2 regions of the Paenibacillus sp. NPDC057886 genome follow, and region 1 is predicted to be linked to the other one. Evidence: riboswitches for the same ligand, from Rfam matches in the RefSeq annotation. Region 1 holds a riboswitch; the other holds the start of a gene.
The links. A riboswitch is a leader RNA that binds a small molecule or an ion and turns the genes downstream of it on or off. The one in region 1 is predicted to bind ZMP and ZTP.
Positions count from the first base shown of each region.

Region 2: another riboswitch for ZMP and ZTP. It lies ahead of ACFVQB_RS05790 (bifunctional 5,10-methylenetetrahydrofolate dehydrogenase/5,10-methenyltetrahydrofolate cyclohydrolase); the one in region 1 lies ahead of ACFVQB_RS07825 (TIGR01440 family protein).

Region 1 covers NZ_JBHVMZ010000002.1:137,719-141,932, reverse strand. Annotated here, with positions in the region: gene ACFVQB_RS07835 (manganese efflux pump MntP) at 129-689, shown strand; gene ACFVQB_RS07830 (low molecular weight protein arginine phosphatase) at 812-1,384, shown strand; ZMP/ZTP riboswitch at 1,500-1,581, shown strand; gene ACFVQB_RS07825 (TIGR01440 family protein) at 1,721-2,314, shown strand; gene ACFVQB_RS07820 (serine hydroxymethyltransferase) at 2,548-3,795, shown strand.
Region 2 covers NZ_JBHVMZ010000001.1:1,310,650-1,314,863, forward strand. Annotated here, with positions in the region: gene ACFVQB_RS05780 (undecaprenyl-diphosphate phosphatase) at 1-191, opposite strand, end outside; gene ACFVQB_RS05785 (DUF817 domain-containing protein) at 208-1,005, opposite strand; gene ACFVQB_RS05790 (bifunctional 5,10-methylenetetrahydrofolate dehydrogenase/5,10-methenyltetrahydrofolate cyclohydrolase) at 1,140-1,991, opposite strand; ZMP/ZTP riboswitch at 2,043-2,124, opposite strand; gene ACFVQB_RS05795 (MarR family transcriptional regulator) at 2,306-2,788, shown strand; gene ACFVQB_RS05800 (nitroreductase family protein) at 2,800-3,384, shown strand; gene ACFVQB_RS05805 (nitroreductase family protein) at 3,402-3,887, shown strand; gene ACFVQB_RS05810 (MFS transporter) at 4,056-4,214, opposite strand, start outside.

The sequences.
Region 1 (4,214 bases):
CTTAAGCCAAGACCAGCAATTCTCTTACACTTTGAATACCAAGATTGCAAAAAGTCTTCTCAGGTCATGTTTATGATCTTGTCCGCATATGGTGTACAAGAACCTTTACGTGACTTGGGGGTATGGGGATGTGGGATGTGTCTGCCCATGTAGGGCAGTTGGTAACCATTTTGATTATGGCCGTCGCTCTCGGACTCGACGCGTTCTCACTTGGAATCGGGATTGGCATGAAGGGTATTCGTCTGAGAGACGTATTGCGAATCAGTACCGTAACGGCCCTGTTACACATCATCATGCCGCTCATCGGCATGTATACAGGCAAGTACGTCAGTTCCCTGCTTGGTGACATTACGACGTATGCAGCTGGGGGTTTGCTGGTCCTGCTCGGCGCCCATATGATATTGAACGCTTTCCGGGAGGGAGACACCAAACTGGTGGATCATCGATCTCTGCTCGGTGTGACTCTGTTCTCACTGAGTGTCAGTGTGGATTCATTTTCCGTTGGAGTCTCTCTCGGCATGTTCAGCAGTGATTTGGTATTAACGGTGCTGGCTTTTGGCGTATGCGGTGGATTGATGTCCGTCATGGGTCTGCTGTTGGGACGACGTGTGAGCCAGAACATGGGGGATTACGGGGAAGCGGCCGGCGGAGCGATCTTGCTCGCCTTTGGACTTTTGTTTATATTTTAAAAAACAACGTAACCATGATTACAGCCTGGTGCAGTCTTCAATATATAGTTATGAGGTTCATTGATCAGATGGAGCTTCAAACATGATTCGACAACATTTGCAAAATGGGGAGGCTAACCATAATGAAACATATTTTGTTTGTATGTACAGGGAATACATGTCGCAGCCCCATGGCAGAGGGACTTTTACGTAAACTGGCGTCTGAGCGGGGCATTCAGGTGGATGTTCGTTCCGCGGGTGTAGCCGCAACTACGGGCATGCCGATTTCCCGTCATGCGGAGGCCGTACTAAGGGATCACAACGTTGAGGGACCACCTCATTCGACGCTCCTTAGCTCAAACCTGGTCGGTTGGGCCGATCTGATTCTCACGTTGACACGCAGTCATAAACAACATGTCATGCAGGTTTTTCCTGACTCGGTACACAAGACGTATACCTTGAAAGAGTATGTGGAAAATGACGAGCAAGTCCTGAATGATCTTCAGGAGCTGGACAGCCTGTTTGCCACATTGGAGATGAAACGTGCGCTAGGTCAGGAAATTTTGGCATCTGAACGTGAGCGGGCGATCGAGATCAGACAACGCATTCCGAGCTTTGATATTTCGGACCCGTTTGGCGGCAGTCGTGACGATTACAACATAGCTGCGGCAGAGATTCGGACCGCGCTCGACAGACTTTTGGACAAGTTGGATTAATTTAATTCGTTTTATCATTCGCAGCTGCCGTTGGATTTCCATATAAAAACGGACACGGGATGTAAATTACCCGTTGATTTTAAACGCAGGTTGTTTTATGATGAAGGGGAAAACAGGGATCCGGTGTAACTGGCGACGAAGTGGGCACAACCACAATGGAGCACCGGAACAAACGGCCGGTCGCCTGGGCAAAAGAGCAATTCTGCGTTACCCGCAGACTGCTCTTTTTTTCGTCTTTCATCTGATTATTCGCTATAATAGTACCTGAAATGCCATGCAAGAATACCACGGGCAGCCAAGAGGAAGCCGGGCATGATTTTATCGGGAGGCGATAGGATGACTATTGAGTTAGATTCGGAACAACCCGGATTGCATGAACAGACCGCATCCATTCTGCGTGAACTGGCGCTTGCCGGACAGCTTGGACCTGGACAGATCGTTGTGATCGGGACAAGTACAAGTGAAGTCGCAGGCAAACGGATTGGTACAAGCGGTGCGGTTGAAGTGGCGCAGCAGCTTCTTGCGGGTATACGCGAGGTGCAGCAGGAGTCCGGTTTTGATGTTGCATTCCAATGCTGTGAGCACCTGAACCGTGCACTGGTTATGGAGCGTTCACTGCTTACACGTCTTGGATTGACTGAAGTTGGTGCAGTACCCGTGCCCAAAGCAGGTGGTTCCATGGCATCCGCAGCGTATCGCTCGCTGACTGATCCATGCCTGGCTGAACATGTGCAGGCCCATGCGGGACTGGATATTGGGGAGACGATGATTGGCATGCACTTGCGGCATGTGGCAGTACCTTTCCGAACAGCACTCCGCTACATCGGTGATGCCCGTGTAACTACAGCATTGACCCGTCCGAAGTTGATTGGCGGCGAGCGTGCAGTGTATCGTATGGAAGAACAACCAGATTCAACATTTTGTGACTGATATCTTCAACCTGTATAAAGCCAAATTAGACTTTACACGAAAACGGAGAGTGCAACACCAATCTGAAGAAGCAAAGCGTTCGCCTTTATCCCTGGATTTTCCCCTTATTATAAGGGAGTTCAGAAAAATCCAGGGATAACAGCGATCGGAAGATGGTGATGCAATCGAAGTCAGGAGTGTAACCACTGTAGTTTCGCTTTATAACTTCACTTATACCTGGGAGGAATTTAATCATGGAACAATTGCGCAAGAATGACCCGGCAGTACTGGAAGCGATGAATCTTGAACTGAAACGTCAACAAAACAACATTGAGCTGATCGCATCCGAGAACATCGTAAGCGAAGCGGTTATTGAGGCAATGGGATCTGTACTTACTAACAAGTACGCTGAAGGATATCCAGGCAAACGTTACTACGGTGGTTGTGAGCATGTTGATATCGTAGAAGATATCGCGCGTGATCGTGCCAAAGAATTGTTTGGAGCAGAACATGTGAATGTTCAGCCTCACTCCGGTGCACAAGCGAATATGGCAGTATACCTTGCGGCTCTGAAACCAGGTGATACTGTGCTTGGTATGAACCTTGCGCATGGCGGACACCTCACACATGGTAGCCCGGTTAATGCTTCCGGATTGCTGTACAATTTCGTGGCTTACGGTGTACAAGAAGATACATTCCTGATTGATTATGATGAAGTGCGCAAAGCGGCATTTAAACATCGTCCTCGTATGATCGTTGCAGGTGCAAGTGCATATCCGCGTATCATTGATTTTGAAAAGCTTGCTTCCATTGCTAATGATGTAGGTGCTTTGTTCATGGTGGATATGGCTCACATTGCAGGACTGGTAGCTGCAGGCTTGCATCCAAGCCCGGTTCCACATGCGCATTTCGTAACGACAACAACTCACAAAACGCTGCGTGGACCTCGTGGTGGTATGATTCTGTGCCGCAAAGCTTGGGCAGCAGCGATTGATAAAGCGGTATTCCCGGGTTCCCAAGGTGGACCTCTGATGCACGTCATTGCTTCCAAAGCAGTAGCATTCGGTGAAGCACTGCAACCTTCGTTCAAAACGTATGCACAAAACGTGGTGAAAAATGCACAAGTATTGGCTGAAACGCTGATTGTTGAAGGATTGAACATCGTATCCGGCGGTACAGACAACCACTTGATGCTGATCGACACACGCAGCGTGAATATCACAGGTAAGGAAGCCGAGCATGTACTTGATTCCATCGGCATTACCGTGAACAAAAATGCAATTCCGTTTGACCCAACTAGCCCGTTTGTAACGAGCGGTATCCGTATCGGTACACCTGCAGCTACTTCCCGTGGTATGAACGAAGAAGCTATGGTGGCTATTGGTAAGATTATTGCCAAAACATTGAAAAACCCTAAAGATACAGCTAAATTGGACGAAGCCCGTGCTGAAGTAACGGCGCTTACCGATCAATTCCCACTGTACACAGATCTTAAATACTAAAAAAGATTGCTCTTGGTGTTTGTATTTGAGATGTTCTTATGTAAATACTCAGACGGAGCAAACTGAAAGAACCTGAAGAAGCGAAGCGCTCGCCTTTATCCCCTTATTTCAACCAATTCAATAAATGAATCAAAGAAATCAGGGGATAACAGCGATCGGAAGATCATTCTGTTTGCGGAGCATCATTGTGTTTACATGTATTTCATCAACTCAACTTACATAACAGCGAGAGCAAAAAGGACCGGAAGACTCATTTTTCCGGTCCTATTTTTATAGGATTCGGTTTTCTGTAATGATTAAGTGCCCTTTGATGGTGTAATTCGGAGTAGGTGATGATATAATATACAGGATTTATCGGGCCTATGAATGATGATTAGGCATATTTGGTAATGCTGAACATGAAGAACATACCGGAGGGA
Region 2 (4,214 bases), on a different contig from region 1:
CGAAAGATAAACATAATGGCAATCAGGGAGGCTGTGTTCGTCAAAATTTCAAAGGATAATCCGTTCTGCTTCATGCCAAGCAATCGTTGAACAATAATCAAATGTCCGCTCGATGAAACCGGAATAGGCTCTGTAGCCCCTTGTACGATACCTAATAACACATATTTCAACCACAAAATAACGTCTTCCATTGTATCCTCCTACTCATTATTTTCGATTGGCTTTGACATATTTCAGTTGGGCCACAATGATGACACTAATAATCACCAAAAGGAACCACGAACTGATCTTGCTAAAACTGACCAGTTGCCAGGAGTCATGCTGGTCAGGGTATTTCCAGCCGTTAAAAAAAGTAGCTATATTTTCAGCGGTCCAGATGAAAAAACCTACGATGATAAAAGCGAGCGTTAACGGCATTCGATAGGTAGTTAAACGTACCCGATAGATAATCCATGTTTTTCGAAAAACAATAAATACAAGAGCGGTCAACCACCACCGAAAATCGGGAATAAAATGATGTGTGAAAAAGTTGATATAGATGGCTCCTCCTAACAGAACAGAAGATGCAAACCCTGGCCAGCCCGTCATGTCCATACGCAATCTGCGCCATATTTGACACATAAAGCTTGCTACACTTGCATACATAAATCCGCTATAAAGGGGAACACCCAAGAGCTTGGTATACCCAGGCTCAGGGTATGACCAGGAGCCCATCCAGACCTTATACATCTCCAGTACTAACCCAATCACGTGAAATATACAGATGACTTTGATTTCATCACGTGTTTCCAATCCGCTGCGGTACATCAGGTACTGCACTGCTAATAAAATAAGCAAAATGGCATCATAGCGATAAAGAAAGGGTATCTGAATTACGCTAGAGAGGGCCAACGTTCCAAAGATCGCCACAGGAAAAATGCAGCTCATCGCCTGATGATAACCAAAATGCAGCAGCTGTACTAGAGGTTTCAAGTTATGTTTATCTCCTTCCCAAGCCTTGTTCATAATAATATAGATATGATCCATTTGTAAAAAGAGAAAAAAAGCTATATATATTTTCTTATTTTCAATTAGAGCGTATTCAAAGACAAACAAGGCCCCTCGTTACTGGAGGGACCTTGTTTTTTTGGCTAATTCATTTATACATTTTCAGATTGCTTGTAGGCAGATTTAATCGTATGTTCGATGAGCGTCGCGATCGTTACTGGACCAACGCCGCCCGGTACAGGTGTAATTGCTGAAGAAGGGACAAAGCAAGCTTCATAGTCCACATCTCCGACATTGCCTTTGTTATAACCTGCATCAATAACGACAGCACCGGGTTTAATCCAGTCTCCTTTAACAAAGAGCGGTTTGCCCACGGCTGCAATAATGATATCGCCAAGCTTCACGATTTCCTCCAGATTCACGGTTTTGGAGTGGCAAGTCGTCACCGTTGCATTCCGGTTTAGCAGCATGGCTGAGACAGGTTTGCCCAGAATTGGACTTCTTCCGATGACAACCGCATGTTTGCCCTCGATTTGAATATTGTAGAAATCCAGAATACGCATAATAGCCTGTGGTGTACAGGAGGGGAATTCAGCTTCTCCAAAAGCATTAAGTGCAAAACCGAGGGTCGTTACACCGTCCACGTCTTTCTCGATGCTAATGGCATCAAAAGCTGCTCTTTCATCGATATGATTCGGAACAGGGTGTTGAAGCAAAATACCGTGTACGGAAGGGTCATCATTTAGCTTGTTAATTTCTTGAATCAATTCATCCGTGGTGGTATCCGCAGAAAGAACGACCTTAATGGATTGCACGCCTAAGCGAGCACAAGCATTTCCTTTCATACGCACATAGGTCGCTGAAGAAGGATCATCTCCGACGAGGATTGTAGCAAGACAAGGCTGAATGCCTTTTTCCTTAAGAATGGCAACCTTCGAGGCCATGTCTTCCTTCATAAAATCCGCTACCGTTTGTCCATTCAAGATCAGTTTGTCAGTACTCATTTTCACATCGCCCTTTCAACATAAAAAAGAGGCAAGGAAATAAATATTCCTTACCTCTGCCCAGGCGTACGGCTTATTACAAAACCATATGCTCCCTCACGGTTCACCGTGTTCGCCAGTTACATATGATCGTTTAAATTGTTTAGTTTGATAGTACTTGAAAAAGAAGAATTGTTCAATAGTTAATGGATTTGATAACTGTTCTCACTTGTGCTATATTGTTAACTAGTAAACTATTTTAGATTAAATTAGTGAACAAGATTGATAAATTAAGGTTTTTTATTGTTTATTAGTAAATAAGGAGTGATAGAAGATTGGATTCAATAGATCGAACAAAACAGTTACTGTATGACCAATTTATCCGATTTTTACATGTATATGAGAATCACAAGGATACGGAAATTGAACATTTTCTAAGTATCGCCCAGCGGGAAAGCATGGACAAAATCCCTCAGCATTTGACCGCGGTTCATATGATAGAGTGCATTGGCAAGCATGAGCCTATTAACAACACAGGTATTGCCGACGCGATGAATTTGTCCAAAGCAAGCATTACCAAGATCGGCAACAAACTGCTGGAGGAAGGGTTCGTCAAACGTACGAAAATGAATGACAACAAGAAGGAGAGCTATTTCCGGTTGTCACCGCAAGGCAAAAAGATCTTTGAACTGCATGAACGTCTGCATGTACTTGTGGCTGAACGGTTCTATCGTTCTTTGGACAAATATTCGGAACCGGAGCTGAAAATAATACATCAATTTCTTCAAGACAGCAGCATGGATATGGAATCCAGATAAACTGAAGGAGAGTGAAACACTTGAGTCTGGCAGAATTGATCAGGGAACGCAGAAGTATTCGTAAATGCAATTCTACACCGGTGGGACAGGAGTTGGTTGTTGAATTGCTGCACAAGGCCACACGGCTTCAACCATCTGTTGAAGCTGGCTCATGGCGTGTTGTTTATGCCGGAACTCCCGAAGCTCGCAAACGGTTGGTGGACTGCATGCTGGAACAGATGTCGCAAAGCAAACTCGGCAAGCTGATTCCGGGAAAACTGCTGGATGTGTTTAAAAAGAGGTTTACAGATATTCCTGCTCACGTCATTGTTATGTCGACTGTAGGACCGGATCGTCTGACCAATGACCGTAATTATGCGGCTGCCTGCGGGATGATTCAAAGCTTCCAACTGCTGGGCTGGGAACAAGGGTTAGGAATGCTGTGGGATACAGAGTCCATGATTCAGAATGAAGGCTTTTTCAAAGGAATTGGACTGCGTGAGGATGAAAGATTTGTTGGCGTTCTTCATATAGGATACTACGACAAAGCGCCAAGAAGCCGGAAAAGAACACCAGCTGAGCAGAAGTGGAAAGTATTGCAGGCTCAGACTACGTAGAAGGGGAGGCTCTAAAAATGAAATTGTTCGATCTGGTAGGCGAAATAGACAGTCCGAAAGATTTTTCGAATCGAATGGTATCGCAGCAGCTAATCCTTGAATTGCTCAATCACGCCGTGTGGGCGCCAAATGATGGACTTCGTGAGCCGTGGCGATTTATTTTTGCCGATAACCGTAATGGGAAACTCATGCAGGGATTGCAGGAGCACGCTCCAGCCTATCTTCTGGTCTTGGTGAAGGAAGAGGCGGATCATCATAAGCGGGAAGAGGATTTTGCAGCCGTCTGCTGTCTAATCCAAAATTTTCGTTTGCTTGCCCATGAACAGGGCCTGGGTGTGCGCAGCACGTTGCATGGCTGGATGTACGACCGGAGCCGTACTGAAACGTTTGGCGTGTTAGGCAACGAGCGGATTGCTGCGGTTCTGGAATTGGGATATGATGCTGGACAGCATGAAGGAAAAGCTGAGATAGCTGAACCTCAGCTTCAGTTCGAACTGTTGTAGCGGGGAATATATAGGGAAGAGAATTGATATGAATGAGGAACGACAATGCCTTGATCAGGATTGTCGTTCTTTTTTATGCGGTGTGTATCCGGTTTGCAGATTAAAAGTCAGCTAAAGCGGATACACACAACTAATCCAGAGATTCACTTCTTTTAAAAAATGATGTTCCTATAATGTGTTAGTTACCTTGTTATGAGAATTAAATTGTGTTCTATTCTGTAAAGTAGATAAATCACCATCTAGATTTTTCAGATTTGGAAGGAATGCTGCGGCGGCCGAACAAAGCAAGGGAAGAAGACCCAAGGACAAGAATAAGAAAGGGATACC